Regions from separate parts of the Sporosarcina sp. QA0331 genome, predicted to be linked through region 2. Evidence: predicted binding sites of a transcription regulator. Region 2 holds the regulator's gene; the other holds the start of a gene.
What was found. Region 2 encodes NrdR, which represses ribonucleotide reductase genes. Its sites were predicted from a motif close to AACACNATATATNGTGTT; they were not measured.
Positions count from the first base shown of each region.

Region 1: AC0L13_RS07940 (vitamin B12-dependent ribonucleotide reductase) is a predicted target of NrdR. The motif match lies at 1,294-1,311, and genes of this name have one in related genera.

Region 1 is NZ_CM147850.1:1,622,907-1,630,392, reverse strand. It holds gene AC0L13_RS07940 (vitamin B12-dependent ribonucleotide reductase) at 1-1,260, opposite strand, end outside; gene AC0L13_RS07935 (lipoate--protein ligase family protein) at 1,434-2,303, opposite strand; gene AC0L13_RS07930 (rhodanese-like domain-containing protein) at 2,437-2,754, shown strand; gene AC0L13_RS07925 (AAA family ATPase) at 2,824-4,092, shown strand; gene gcvPB (aminomethyl-transferring glycine dehydrogenase subunit GcvPB) at 4,144-5,622, opposite strand; gene gcvPA (aminomethyl-transferring glycine dehydrogenase subunit GcvPA) at 5,615-6,961, opposite strand; gene gcvT (glycine cleavage system aminomethyltransferase GcvT) at 6,987-7,486, opposite strand, start outside.
Region 2 is NZ_CM147850.1:1,369,623-1,377,108, reverse strand. It holds gene thrS (threonine--tRNA ligase) at 1-32, opposite strand, end outside; gene AC0L13_RS06590 (hypothetical protein) at 332-499, shown strand; gene dnaI (primosomal protein DnaI) at 613-1,557, opposite strand; gene AC0L13_RS06580 (replication initiation and membrane attachment family protein) at 1,559-2,917, opposite strand; gene nrdR (transcriptional regulator NrdR) at 2,951-3,415, opposite strand; gene AC0L13_RS06570 (glyceraldehyde-3-phosphate dehydrogenase) at 4,245-5,267, opposite strand; gene coaE (dephospho-CoA kinase) at 5,395-5,991, opposite strand; gene mutM (DNA-formamidopyrimidine glycosylase) at 6,008-6,880, opposite strand; gene polA (DNA polymerase I) at 6,890-7,486, opposite strand, start outside.

The DNA.
Region 1 (7,486 bases), 250 kb from region 2:
TTCGCGCACATCACCAACTTTATGCCACTCTTCATTATAAGCCGCCATTTCTTCAGGTGAGTATTTTTCAACTGCCGGGAAACGGAGCTCATAATCGGCGTCTTGCTCGACAGCTTTCATGAAGTCATCTGTCAAAGTGACGGAAATGTTCGCGCCTGTAAGGAACTCTGGATTGTGTACAGAATATGTTCCTCCGTCACGTAGTTTCGTCTCTGCGTCTTTCAATATCGCTTCGTTGAAACCACCCATGCCCGGTATTGTGCGATAGTTGAGGATTCCTTGGTACATCGCTTCCTCTTGCGCAGTAAGTGGTTTGAATTTCAGTTTTTCATTTGCAAGCTTCTTGATCATTTCGTCTTCTGTATGTTCAAGAAGATAACGTAGAATCCTTGGATTCTGCATTTTCGAAATGATGAACTCGCAAATGTCAGGATGCCAGTCCGCCAGCATGATCATCTGGGCTCCGCGTCTCGAACCGCCTTGCTCGACAAGATGAGTCAATTTCGCTATATCATCAAGCCATGATACCGAACCGGACGATTTTCCGTTGACGCCTCTCGCAAGTGTGTTTCGCGGTCGTAATGTTGATCCGTTCGTTCCAACTCCACCGCCGCGGCTCATAATTTCCATGACTTGTTTTCGATGATCCGAAATCCCTTCCCGAGAATCCGGGACAAACGGCATTACGTAACAATTGAAAAATGTCACTTCTGTTTCGGAACCTGCACCATATAAAACCCGGCCTGCCGGGATAAAATTCAAATTAGATAATTGATTGTAGAAACGGCTGAATGACTCCTCGCGTTTCTCTTCTGTCTCTTCTACAAGGGCAAGACCGGTCGCATTCCTTTTGGCAATCTGCTCATAAAACACTTCAAGCGGTTTTTCAATCACTTCAAGCGGCCTTGTAACGACCCCATTTTCCTGCTCTTCAGGATTATCGATTGAAGTACGGTATTCCGGTTCGATCCAAACATCCGCTTTCCCATTCTTACTATCAAGAGATTGAATGAATCCTAGCCCGCGAGCCGGGAACTTTGGATCCTCCTTAACCGTTAGGACAACAAAGTCCCCAACCTTCAAAGTTTTCTTTTCAGTATCCTTAAATGAATAGCGATCGATCATGACAAGGCGAGAAACTCCGTTATGAACGATTTTCATATCTTCCGTAATCGGGTGCACTTGTGGAAATTTCGCAATATCCGCATTCAATTGATGCTTGTCCAATTTCGGCGTTTGCCCTTTTGAAACTATGACCATCCTTGCATCCTCCCTCTGTAATCGTTATAACCAAACACAACATGTTGTATTATGTACATTACCTAATCTACTATATCTTGAAACATCATTCAAGAACATAGATTTTTACATATTTACCCAAACGGCTTTACTAACATGATTTTCATTGAAAAATAGAACAAAAGGTCCATAAGTTACTTTCTAAAGGTCCAGTCTTTATTCGCATATTTTTTCTCTTCAATCTCTTTTACAAAAAGTTGTTGTTCTTCCGTTAGTTCCATTGGCTTAAGAACGATATCCAAAGCTGTTTCGAACCCTTCGGCGAATGCTTTGACGCATTCTTCCATAGAAATGTCCCGTTCTGTCAACCGATCAATAGCAACTGCTTTTTCAGGCAAACTTTTACGCATACGCTCTCTGCTTTCTTCAGAATCGAACTTGAACAAAGATACCAACTTATCTTCATCCAAACTTAACAGAATAGCTCCATGCTGCAAAATGACACCTTTTTGCCGGGTTTGAGCACTGCCAGCAACCTTTTTACCTTCAACAACAAGTTCATACCAGCTTGGCGCATCGAAACAAACAGCGCTTTTCGGCCTTCTCAAATTATCATTCTGTTCCTTCGTCGCCGGCAAAGAAAATTCTGCATGCAACCCAAGGTTTCGGAAGCCTTCTAATAGTCCTCCGGAAATGACCCGATAAGCTTCTGTTACAGTTTCCGGCATTCCAGGGTATTCTTCTGTTACGATAACGCTATATGTAAGTTCATGTTCGTGCAGGACGCCTCTTCCACCAGTCGGGCGGCGTACGAATCCGAGTCCGTTCTTCTCGACAGCATCCAAATCGATTTCTTTTTCAACACGTTGAAAATAGCCGATCGATAATGTTGCCGGCTCCCATTCATAAAAACGCAGCACTGGACCAATTTCTCCCCTGCTATGCCATTCCAACAACGCTTCATCTAGCGCCATATTATATGATGGTGAGCATTTTCCTGAATTAAGAAAACTCCAAACTGTCTTCTCCAAATCATTTACCCCCTTACCTGCAATGCATATCATTTTATCATTCCCATTGAACAAGTGCTACTCATTCTTTATAATGGAACTATAGAAAGAAAGGGGAAAATCGGTTGTGGATTATATTATTCTTGGAGCGGTAATACTCGCGATCATTTTGTATTTTGTTATAACGATGTTTCGTGTCAAAAAAGCTGTTACAAATTTAACACAAGAGCAATTTATCGAAGGTTATAGAAAAGTGCAGTTGATTGATGTGCGTGAACCGAAAGAATTTGAAGCGGGTCACATATTAGGCGCTCGTAACATTCCATACTCACAATTCCGTCAACGTTTTAAAGAAATCCGTCCGGACAAGCCAGTCTATCTTTACGATCAAAATGGAGGCAAGAGCTCCCGAGCAGCTTTATTTTTGAAAAAACGGGACTATACTCAATTGTACCAACTGCAAGGCGGATTCCGTACGTGGACAGGAAAAGTGAAAAGTAAATAACGATAAGCTCAAGTTTAAGTTCTTCCATTGGAGGAACTTTTTCTATATCATCTTGAATAGGAGCCATATATGGATAAACCAACTTTATTACCAGTAGATGAAATATTTAACAATGCTCATTCTAATTATGAAAATTACGCTTTCGTCATCCGGAAAATCATTGATACATTAAATAATCGAAATGAACAGCATTGGAAAATCATCCAAGCCGAAGAACTTATTTCGCACGCGGCATCTGTTATTGATGAATTAATGAAAAAAGGAAAATTACAATTCGAATCACTCGGTTATCTTTATGGCACACGGCCATCCGGGAAAGTGGAGAAGACGGAATCAGATCGATTGTTTGAATTGCGCGTTTCCGAAACTATCGAAAATCAGCTGTTCTATTTTCCGGAATACGATATCGCCTTTACACAAATGGTCTATTACGTTGATAGCGGTTCAACTTGGCCGGAACACCATATTTTCTCCCCCTCATCTGAAAAAGTGCTTCACTTCATAGAGTCTGTGAACCACTTGCAGCGGGAACAGATGAAACAGACGATCACTTATTTGGTCGATACTGAGAGTGGTGTAACTAAAAAGAGTTTCGAACATGAATATACAGTCGACAGAGACGATGTTTTTCTCGAAGATACGATAAAAAAAGATATTTATCGTTCTGTTGATGAGTTTTTCAATAACGATGGAACCTTTTACAAAGAATATGGGCTTCCTTATAAGCGCGGGATTTTATTGCATGGTGCCCCAGGAAATGGAAAAACAACTCTCGTTCGTTCCATCACCGGTACCACGACAGCTCCTGTGATTTACTGGCAAATTACAGAACATACGGGCAGCTATTCTGTTGAAGAAGTATTTAGCACAGTCGCGAGAATGGCCCCAGCTATCCTTGTCATCGAAGATATCGACTCGATGCCTGAGCATACACGCAGCACATTTTTGAATACGTTAGACGGTGCACGAGTACGAGATGGTCTTTTCATCATCGGGACGACCAATTACCCTGAGCGGATTGATCCGGCGCTAATCAATCGAGCTGGACGTTTTGACAGCACTTATGAAATACCTTCTCCAAACTTGGAAATGAGGAGAGCTTATTTAAAACAACTTGATATTAAGAAGCTTTTCAATGATGACCAACTCGATGAAATGGCCGTCAAAACAAAGGGATTGTCCATTTCTCAATTAAACGAATTATATATGTCAGTGGCGATGGGATATCATTACGACGGTAAAATTGTCTATGAGCGTAGAATCGAAGAGCTTCAGAAACAACATCGCCGGTCGACAAAAGGTGACTGGGAACAAAATGGTTCCATCGGTTTTTCATAATTAACCTAAAAAAGGAGAGCCCCAATCCGGGACTCTCCTTCATTTATATTATTACGCCTCCACAAGATCTTCCTCTTTAGTATATCGAAGTACCGGTTGGCGTGCTGCTTTTGTCTCATCAAGACGATTGATGACCGTCGTATGAGGCGCTTCTTGTACGATTTCCGGATTCTCTTCAGCTTCTTTCGCGATCTGAATCATTTTATCGATGAAGGAATCAAGCGTCTCCTTCGATTCCGTCTCCGTCGGCTCAATCATGATCGCCTCTTCAACGTTCAGAGGGAAATAGATCGTTGGCGGATGGAAGCCGAAGTCAAGCAGTCGTTTCGCCATATCCAATGTCCGTACGCCCAATTTTTTCTGGCGACGGCCCGATAATACGAACTCATGCTTACAGTGTTGCTTGTAAGGCAGGTCGAAATAAGGCTCCAGTTTGCGCATCATATAGTTTGCATTTAATACCGCATTCTCCGTGACAGCTTTCAAGCCATCCGGACCCATGGATCGGATATATGTGTACGCACGTAAATAGATGCCAAAGTTGCCATAGAACGGCTTGACGCGCCCGATTGATTGAGGAACGTCATATTCGAATGTATAACGATCATCCTCTTTGACAAGGACCGGCTTCGGCAAGAATGGAGCCAATTCCTTCGTAACGCCAACAGGACCTGAGCCTGGACCGCCGCCGCCATGAGGACCAGTGAACGTCTTATGCAAGTTCAAGTGGACCGCATCGAAGCCCATGTCTCCTGGTCGTGCTTTTGCCATGACGGCATTCAAGTTTGCACCATCATAATACAATTTTCCGCCTACACCGTGTACAATCTCAGCCATTTCAAGAATTTCTTCTTCAAAGAGACCTAACGTATTCGGATTCGTAAGCATGAGGGCAGCTGTATCCGATCCGACCTTCGATTTCAAATCATCGATATCGACAAGGCCAAATTCATTTGATTTAACAGTAACTGTATCAAAGCCAGCTACCGTGGCGGATGCAGGGTTTGTACCATGCGCCGAATCCGGGACAAGTACCTTCGTACGGTGAGATTCCCCGTTTGCTTCATGGAACGCACGAATCATCATTAGTGCCGTCCATTCTCCATGTGCACCTGCAGCTGGTTGGAGCGTCACTTCATCCATTCCAGTAATTTCGGACAGATGTTCTTGAAGATCATACATGATTTCCATTGCGCCTTGGACAGTTGATTCATCTTGCAACGGATGGATGTTCGCAAACCCTGGGAATCTTGCAACTGCTTCATTGATTTTTGGATTATACTTCATCGTACATGATCCAAGTGGGTAGAAGCCGGTGTCAACACCGTGGTTTCGATTGGATAGAGCTGTATAATGACGCATAATATCAAGCTCGGAAACTTCGGGAAGCTCAGGTGATTCCTCTCTGAGAAGACCTTCCGGCAAATGGCTTGAAAGATCGATTTCAGGAACATCGAGCTCAGGCAAGCTATAGCCGATCCGGCCTGCTTTTGTAATTTCAAAAATGAGCGGTTGGTTATCTTTATGCATGAAGGGCCTCCATTTCCTGCACAAGTGCATCGATTTCTTCTTTCGTACGCTGTTCAGTAACGGCAATCAATGCATGGTTGGACAGCTCAGGATACGTCAATTCAAGATCATATCCGCCGATGATTCCTTTATCAAGAAGCTTCGCATTCACTTCTTTGACCGGCTTCTTAAGAGCCACAACTATTTCATTGAAATGCACTCCGCCATATTTCACTTCGAACCCAGCTTTTTCGAATGCACTTTTCGCATAAGCGGTTTTCGCGATATTTTGGTATGCAATTTCCTTTGTGCCAACTTTTCCTAGTGCAGTCATCGCAACTGAAGCTGCAAGAGCATTTAGTGCCTGATTCGAACAAATATTAGATGTCGCTTTATCGCGTCGGATGTGCTGCTCACGTGCTTGAAGTGTCAGTACGTATCCGCGCCTGCCTTCGCCGTCAGTAGTTTCCCCTACCAATCTGCCCGGCATTTTTCTCATCAACTTTTTCGTAGTTGCAAAGTATCCGCAATGCGGTCCGCCGAACTGTTCCGATATACCGAACGGTTGTGCATCTCCAACTGTGATATCCGCACCCAATTTGCCCGGTGGCGTCAATATACCTAGCGCAAGCGGATTCGCTGAAACGACTAGCAAGCCGCCTTTATCATGTGTGATTTCTCCGATTTTTTGGATGTCTTCCACTTGACCGAAAAAGTTCGGGTATTGGACAAGAACTGCTGCAGTATTATCATCGAGCAACTCCTCGAGCGAAGCCACATCCGTCACACCATTTTTCTGAGGGATTGTGACAACGTCAATAAATTGACCTGCTGCATAGGACGCCACTACGTCTCGCGCTTCCGGATGGACCGCTTCGGAAACGAGGATTTTCGTGCGACGTGTATGACCTGCTGCCATAGTCCCTGCCTCCGCTAGTGCAGTACCACCGTCGTACATGGATGAGTTGGCAATGTCCATGCCCGTCAATTCGCAGATCATTGTTTGGAATTCGAAAATCGCTTGCAATTCCCCTTGCGAAATTTCTGGTTGGTAAGGTGTATAGGCTGTATAGAATTCAGAACGCGAAATGACATGATCAACGATGATCGGTTTGTAATGATCATACACACCCGCTCCAAGGAAAGATGCATATGTACGCGCATCCGCGTTTTTCGCTGCAAGTTGTGCAAGCTCCTTCGTCAATGCAGACTCCGATTTCGCTGGTTTAATATTCAATTCACCTTTAAAACGGACTTTTTCGGGAATATCTTCAAATAGTTCATCAACCGTCGCAATTCCGATCGCCGATAGCATTTCTTCACGATCTGTTTCCGTCATAGGGATATAACGATGCTTCATGTCAACATGTCTCCTCTTCATTCATTTATCGTTTATAGAAAGGTGTTGCAATCAGTACTGCTTTCAATCGTTTCCCGCGAATCTCCACTTCCACATTAGTTCCTTCTGCCGTATGTTCAGTTGCAAGAAGTGCGAACCCGATATTCTTTTTTAACGTAGGAGATTGCGTTCCAGTAGTGACTTCACCAATTTCTTCTTCACCAATGAACACTTTATAACCAGTCCGCGGAATTCCTTTATCAATCATTTCAAGACCGACAAGCTTCCTTGAAACGCCGTTCTCCTTTTGTGCAGCAAGTACTTCTTTCCCTACGAAATCCGCTTCTTTATTCAGCTTCACCACGAATCCCAGCCTTGCTTCAAGCGGCGAGATATCTTTCGACAACTCCTGGCCGTAGAGCGGTAATCCAGCTTCAAAACGAAGAGTATCACGAGCCCCTAAACCTGCTGGCACAACTCCTTCCTCTTCTCCGGCTTCCAAAATAGCTGGCCAAAGAGCGACGATTGACTGCGGCGATCCGTAAA
Region 2 (7,486 bases):
TCTGGAAATTTCAATTGAATATTCTCTGCCATTACAAACACTCCTTGCTTATTTTATTTACTTACGAGCACCGGATTATGCGAACTGAAAATGGATTTCCACTACGGACGGACACTTTCCGCGGGCGATCCGTGAGCCAATCGAACAGCGGAGGGTTCGATTTGCCGTATTTCTGCGCTTTTTGCAGAAATTAAGGCATCCTGATTCCCTGCTCGCAACGCTGCGCGTTTGCTAATCCCCCAGGAGTCGCCGCCTTTCGCTTCAATCTACGCAGCTCCCTAATCAATAAAAAACAACAAAAAAGCCCCATCCCGGTAAAGGGACGAGGCTGTTGCTCGTGGTTCCACCCTTCTTCCTTCCATCCGGTTATACAACCGGAAAGATGAAGCTTGAAACGGCTAACGGGCCGGGGTCCGTCATCGGCTATGTAAATGGTTCACCGATGCTGCTCCAAGGTGGTAAATCGATCCTCTGCACTTCAGGGCTTCCAGCCAAATGACCCTGATCTCTGTAAGTAGAAAAACCGATTCATGTCCTCTTCAACACATTTTCAAATATGATATCCATTAGTATAAGGAAAGTCACAGACAATTGCAAGTGGTGGATGTCAGCTTACATGTTTCTTCGATTTTTCCCTTTCAATTGAACGGGTTTAGAGATTGTCTTAATTCGTTCCATAATACGTGCTGCTTTAACCGCTTCTTTTTCTCCGCGTTGCGTGTACGTCAAATGGTGCTCCAACTCTTCAAAATTGAAATTGGATGTGAAGAAGGTCGGAAGCTTTTCTGCCATTCGATATTGCAATATCGTTCCAATCACTTCATCACGTGCCCAAGCAGACATGGACTCAGCTCCAAAATCATCGAGCATAAGCACTTTCGCTTTTTTCACAAAGTCAATTTTTTCATTCAACGTCTGGTCTTGGATTGATTGTTTAATTTCACGAAGGAATTCCGGTATATACACGACGACTGTCCGGATACGAAGATTGGCAAGCTCATTAGCAAGCGCACCAAGTATAAAGGATTTCCCCGTTCCGAATGGCCCGTATATGTAAAGTCCACGTTCCGGAAGTTCTCCTGTTTCACTTATTTCACTCAAAAATTGAGCAGCCGCTTCAACGACAATAATCCGGCTATTGTCGTGCTCCAAATCTACGTTATGCAATCGCGCTTCCATGACATCCTTCGGCATATACATGCTGTCAATCATATTGGATACATTACGACGTTCGTCTTCGACTAATTTATTCGGGCATTTGACATAATCAAGATCAATGAATCCTTGACTTAGGATAAGCTTCGGCTCAAATCCTTTCATTACGTTAATGCAGCCTTCAACGTTTGGGCATTTCTCACAGTGGTGAGAAGCTGTTGTATATTCGTATAATTTCCCTAAACTTTTATCGACAACCGTTTTATCGATTTCACTCGAATTCTCGGAAATGAATTGTTGGACGCCTTCGGACTCCATCACTTCATTCCGTAATTGCTCGTATCTTGCTGTCAGTTCTGAAGCGTTCAATACACGCTTCAATGTATTTCCGATTCGTTCCAACTTATTTCACCTCACTTCTCATTGCATCCAGTTTCGCTAGCAGCTGGCGTCTTTTTTCATCTATATCTGGATCTGCCTCGTTTTTCGGCTCCTTCTGTTCCGTTTCTTCTTTCTTGTAAAACCATTCAGGCACCTTCTCTTCCCTTGTAGGCTTCCGACTGGCTGGTTTCTTCTTCCCTTCATTCAACCACTTCATATATTGATCGTGCTCGGTACGGGATAACTCCATTGCCTTTTTGGCAGTCTCCACTTTTTTATTCGACCAATGCGAGGCGATCCGTTCCGCAAAATTATTCGTGATCTTTCCGTCGTTTCGTAAAATCATATATTGCAATAAAACGTTTACGACGCCGACGGACAATCCATGAGTGTTAATAAGCCTTTCCGCCAATTGGAGATCAACCGGAAAAGGTTCTTTTCCGTTTAAATGCCGTAGCATTTCACGAGGTGATGTATTTTCCAAATAAAATAAGAGTTCATCTTCTCGAGATTTTGGCTCAGCCTCTTTCGCAGGTTCGACATTCTTGAATATCTTTTCAACTGTCGGTACGTTTCGCGAAATATTGATCTTGTAATAATCAACCGCAGCCTTTCGAAGTCGATCTTCCGGAATCTGCATACTGTTTGCATCGAGCGCCATCATAACGACTTTCTGCATATCAAGCGGTGTCAATGAATAAAGGAATGCCAATTTCTCGATCAATTCCTTCGACACTGTGGCGAGGGAGGATTTCGGTACCATTTGTTCGGAAAGTCCTGAACGGAACAAATTGAAATCAAAGTCGGAATAAGCGAAAGGAATTCCCGGTGATTCATTGCGACCCATCATTTGACCGCCCTCTTCCATCCCTTCGGATGCACTGTATCGAATAGGTTTGAAAACATCCAAGAAAGTACGAGATACTTCCTTGTACTGTTCATCGATCGGATCTACGACCGTAAAGCGGGCTCTTAAACTTCGGTATGCCTGCTCGCCAATCTTGCTGAAAAGGAAAGTAGACAAAAGCGGGTCTTCGAAAAACGACTTTGCATCCATCGGTGGCAGCAATTCGTAGCAGAACGCACGATCCTGATCCTCCTGTTTGCAATATGTACGCAGCAAGCCGATCGCCTCGAGGGAGATTCTCGCTTCAAATACTTTCACTAACGGCATTGTTAATAAATTCATTAAATAATAATGATTAAACTCATTTTCCTTATTTCGTTCCGCATCAGCCCAAAGAGACATGAAAAGACTCATAGCGTCAGGGCCGATTAATGGTTGATAAAACAATGTGAGGAGTTGCCGGTCATAATCCGAAAATGGATGTGACAATTTGATCGTGAACGTATCGACTGGTTGTAGTTCTTGGTAAAGCATATTGTCGGAACTCCTTTTTTCCTTTATTCAAAATCAATTCTCATCTTTTTTCTTCTGCAAGTTCTGCAGTTCTTCGATAAAAACGTTTATATCTTTGTACTGGCGGTAGACTGATGCAAACCGTACATATGCAACTTCATCGACATCTGCCAATTTTTCCATGACCATTTCGCCGACATCCTTAGAATCAATCTCAACAGTACCTGAACTTCTCAATTCTTTTTCTATTAAATATACAATGTTTTTTACTGCCTCGAGGTCAACTGGACGTTTTTCACATGCCCGGATGAGCCCTCTCAACAACTTTTCACTGCTGAATTCTTCCCTTGTGCCATCCTTTTTCACTACGATGAGCGGCATTTCTTCCACTTTTTCGAATGTCGTGAATCGGAATGCGCATCTTTCACATTCACGGCGTCTTCGGATGGATCGATTCTCTTCGGCAGGTCGAGAATCGATGACCCGGGTGCCATTATAATGACAAGCTGGACATATCATTTTCTGCTTCCTCCGCATTTCCGTATAGTATATTGATTATAACAGAAGTTCATCGAAAAAATCGAAAGGGATCCATTAATATTGAGCCAATTTGTAGTGGGCATTTAAAAAGTAAAGTCTTAGAAGTGTTGATTTCCGCTCCAGGCGCGCGCTCACGTGGGGCGGGCGGTGGCCTCCTCGGTCGCTTTGCTCCACTGAGGGGTCTCGCCTGTCCCGCTAATCCCACAGGAGTCGGCGCCTTCCACTCCAATCAACGAGAAACTCTCTAAAGTACAATGACGAAGCAATAGAGATTTTTTTCTGACCAACTAATAGACCCCAGTTTAAGCGAAGAAGCTAGGGTCGATCTCAATGATCAAATTGAGCGTATGGTTGTAAAATCTCACAAAAAAATACCGGATTGAAAAATGGGATGGTCGCCTTGATCTGGGTAGGGGAAGTTAGAACAGCCTTAGTTTTAGCAGGAAAAAATCCTGAAATGAGAAAGGCAGTGTTAAAATTACAACCAAAAGGTATGCCAATCTAACAGCTTAGAATAAAGGTTTACACCATTTGATTGGAGTGGAGGTCGGCGACTCCGGCGGGAACAGCACGAGCTGAAGACCCTGGACTGAGCGAAAGCCGTAACGAAGAACGGCATTTGCGAGCACTTGCGCGAAGGAAGCCGCTGAAGCCGTGCCCGCGGTAAGCGTCCGACCGAAATGGATATCAATAGTATTATTAACAAGCTAGAATTACCAATCAAATCCCAAACATTTTATTCATACATCCATAAAAGAACAAAAACATCCAAGCCGAGTTATCGACTTGGACGTTTTTCATTTTCCAATTATGAATTCACTATGGATTTCAATTCATTTCCTACTTTAATAGCTAATTCAACAACACGTGCAGAATAGCCCCATTCATTGTCATACCAAGCAAGTACTTTCACTTTGCGATCGCCCATGACAATTGTTGATAGACCATCAATCGTCGCAGACTCTGTTGTTGTGTTGAAGTCAATCGATACGAGTGGTTCAGTCGTGAAACGAAGGATTCCTGAAAGTGGGCCTTCAGCTGCTTTAATAAATGCTTCATTCACTTCTTCCACTGTCACATCTTTTTTCACATCAACGACGAGGTCGACCAGTGACACGTTCGGAGTTGGAACACGAAGTGCCATGCCGTGGATTTTCCCTTCAAGCTCAGGCAATACGAGCGAAAGTGCTTTTGCAGCACCTGTTGAAGTCGGGATGATCGACTGCGCACAAGAGCGCGCACGGCGAAGGTCCTTATGCGGGTTATCTAAGTTTTTCTGATCATTAGTATAAGCATGAACAGTTGTCATCAACCCGTTTTCAATGCCGAATGAATCATTCAACACTTTCGCAACTGGTGCAAGGCAGTTTGTCGTGCAGCTTGCATTCGAAATAACATCATGTTTTTCAATATCAAGCTTGTCATCATTCACACCTAGAACAATCGTTACATCTTCATTTTTCCCTGGAGCAGTCAAGATGACTTTCTTAGCTCCGGCTTCCAAATGAAGGGCAGCTTTACTGCGTTCATTGAATACTCCCGTCGCTTCAATGACGATATCGACACCAAGCTCTTTCCAAGGCAACTTGGATGGGTCACGCTCCGCTATTAATTGGACACGCTTCCCATTGACAACAAGAGCATTTTCCTCCACAACGACTTCACCATCAAAAACTCCGTGATTTGTGTCATACTTAATCAAATGAGCTAGAGTTTCTGCCGGATATGATGCATTTACCGCTACTACATCAACGTCATCCTTCGTGATAATTTGACGGAAAACCATGCGGCCGATCCGCCCGAAACCGTTTATCGCTATCGAAGTAGTCATGAAAAAATCCTCCCGCGTAATGTTATATACTTTTTATCCTTTATCCGATAATTAGTATAGCACAATTTAACCGGGTGCAAAGAGTTTGTGAACGAAATAACAATGTTCTACTTTTCAGAGAATAGGATTATTTGAATGCATTCCATTTAATCAATAATTCATCCAGCTGATTTTCAGTCTCTTCCAATGATCCATTATTATCAATGACTGCATCCGCGCCTTTTTCCTTTTCCGCTATCGAAAGCTGAGAATTGATACGGGCATCCGCTTCATCTTGAGAATAGCCATTCCTGGCAATTAGACGTTCCCTTTGAACGGCAGGTGCTGCTGAAACGACGATAATTTTATCCACATATGATTGGAGTTTGCTTTCAAATAGGAGTGGAATATCCATAATGATCGTGTTAGATCCTTTCTCCAACCATTCTTCCTTTTGTCGCAGCATTTCTTTTCGGACAGCGGGGTGGATAATCCCGTTCAACTTTTTTCGCTTTTCCTCATCATCGAAAATAAGACTACCGAGCTTTTCTCTGTTCAGCGACCCGTCCGGTAGAAGGATATCAGATCCAAACGTTTCCGCGATACACGTAAGAACAGGGCTTTCAGGTTCTACGACTGCCCTTGAAATTTCATCTGCGTCAACGATCGGGTAGCCTTTTTGTTTCAACATTCGCGACACGGTACTTTTACCAGTTGCAATGCTTCCTGTCAAACCGATGATCATTGAAATCAACCTTTCCTCACCTTTGGCATTGTGGACAATAGACAGATGTCCTTCCTGCAATTTTCATGCTTTTCGTTTCTCTGCCGCATGTTCCACACACTTTCTTTCCATACATCTTCAAACGGGTTTGCATCGTTCCCGCTTCCCCGTTAATATTCCGATAATCCGAAATGGAGCTTCCTCCCGCATCAATGCTCTCTTGCAGGACATTAACGATTTCCTGGAACAATTCTCGTTTCCTTTTTTCACTGATCCGCTCCGTCGCTCGTCCGGGATGGATTTTCATTCGAAAAAGCGCTTCTGTCGCATATATGTTGCCGCAACCTGAAATGACATGGCCATCCATTATCACTTCTTTGATCGGCTTCCGTGCATATTTCGGTAATGATGCCATGGATAAGAAATGGACGACGGCAAATTCGTCAAACGGTTCAGGAGCCATATTCAGCAATGGCAAATAATCCTCTTCCTTCTGCAGTAGCCGCAGTTCTCCGAACCGGCGGATGTCGGAATAGACGAGCAATCCTCCGTCCGTCATATTAAGGACGACATGGATATGATTCTTGAATTTCTTCTCCGTGACATCTTCCAAGGAATCTACAACGAACCAAGCACCCGACATTCCGAGATGGCTGACAAGCAAGAAAGGAATCCCTTCCTTTTCTAAATGAAAATAAATATATTTACTTCTTCTAGTGACGTCCACGATCGTCATTTCTGCAAGCCCTTCAATAAAATCTTCAAGAGTTTTCCCTTTGACGATTGCTTCCTTGCCCAACTCCTTGGATTTCCTTATTACATCGGAAACATGCACTTCAGAAATTGTGCGGCCAATGGAGGTAGGCGACAATTCGCGAACGACACCTTCAACTTCAGGCAGTTCTGGCATTTCTATTCCTCACTTCGTTTCGTACCAGGAGAGACCGAACGCCCACTCCGCCTTCAAAGGGACATCGAGCGCCAATGCTGATTCCATTACTTCCGGTACTATTTTCTTCAGTTTTTCAAGTTCTTCTTCAGGCGCTTCAAAAATCAATTCATCATGCACTTGAAGCAGCATTCGTGTTTGCATATTCTCTTCTTTCAATCTTGCGTCCATATCGATCATCGCCTTCTTGATGATATCGGCAGCTGTCCCTTGTATCGGCGTATTCATAGCCGTTCTTTCCGCAAAGCTACGCAAATTGAAGTTCGAGCTCGTAATGTCTGGCAAGTATCTTCGTCTATTCATCATCGTGACGACATAGCCTTTCATCTTCGCCTCAGAGACGATGTCTTCCATGTACCGCTTTACGCCAGGGAATGTCTCGAGATACGTTTCAATGAACTTACCGGCTTCTTTACGTGTTATATTCAAGCTTTGGGACAATCCGTAGTCACTGATCCCGTAAACGATACCAAAGTTGACAGCTTTTGCAGTCCGCCTCATATCAGACGAGACGCCATCTTTATCAACACCGAATACATCCATCGCTGTTTTCGTATGAATGTCTTC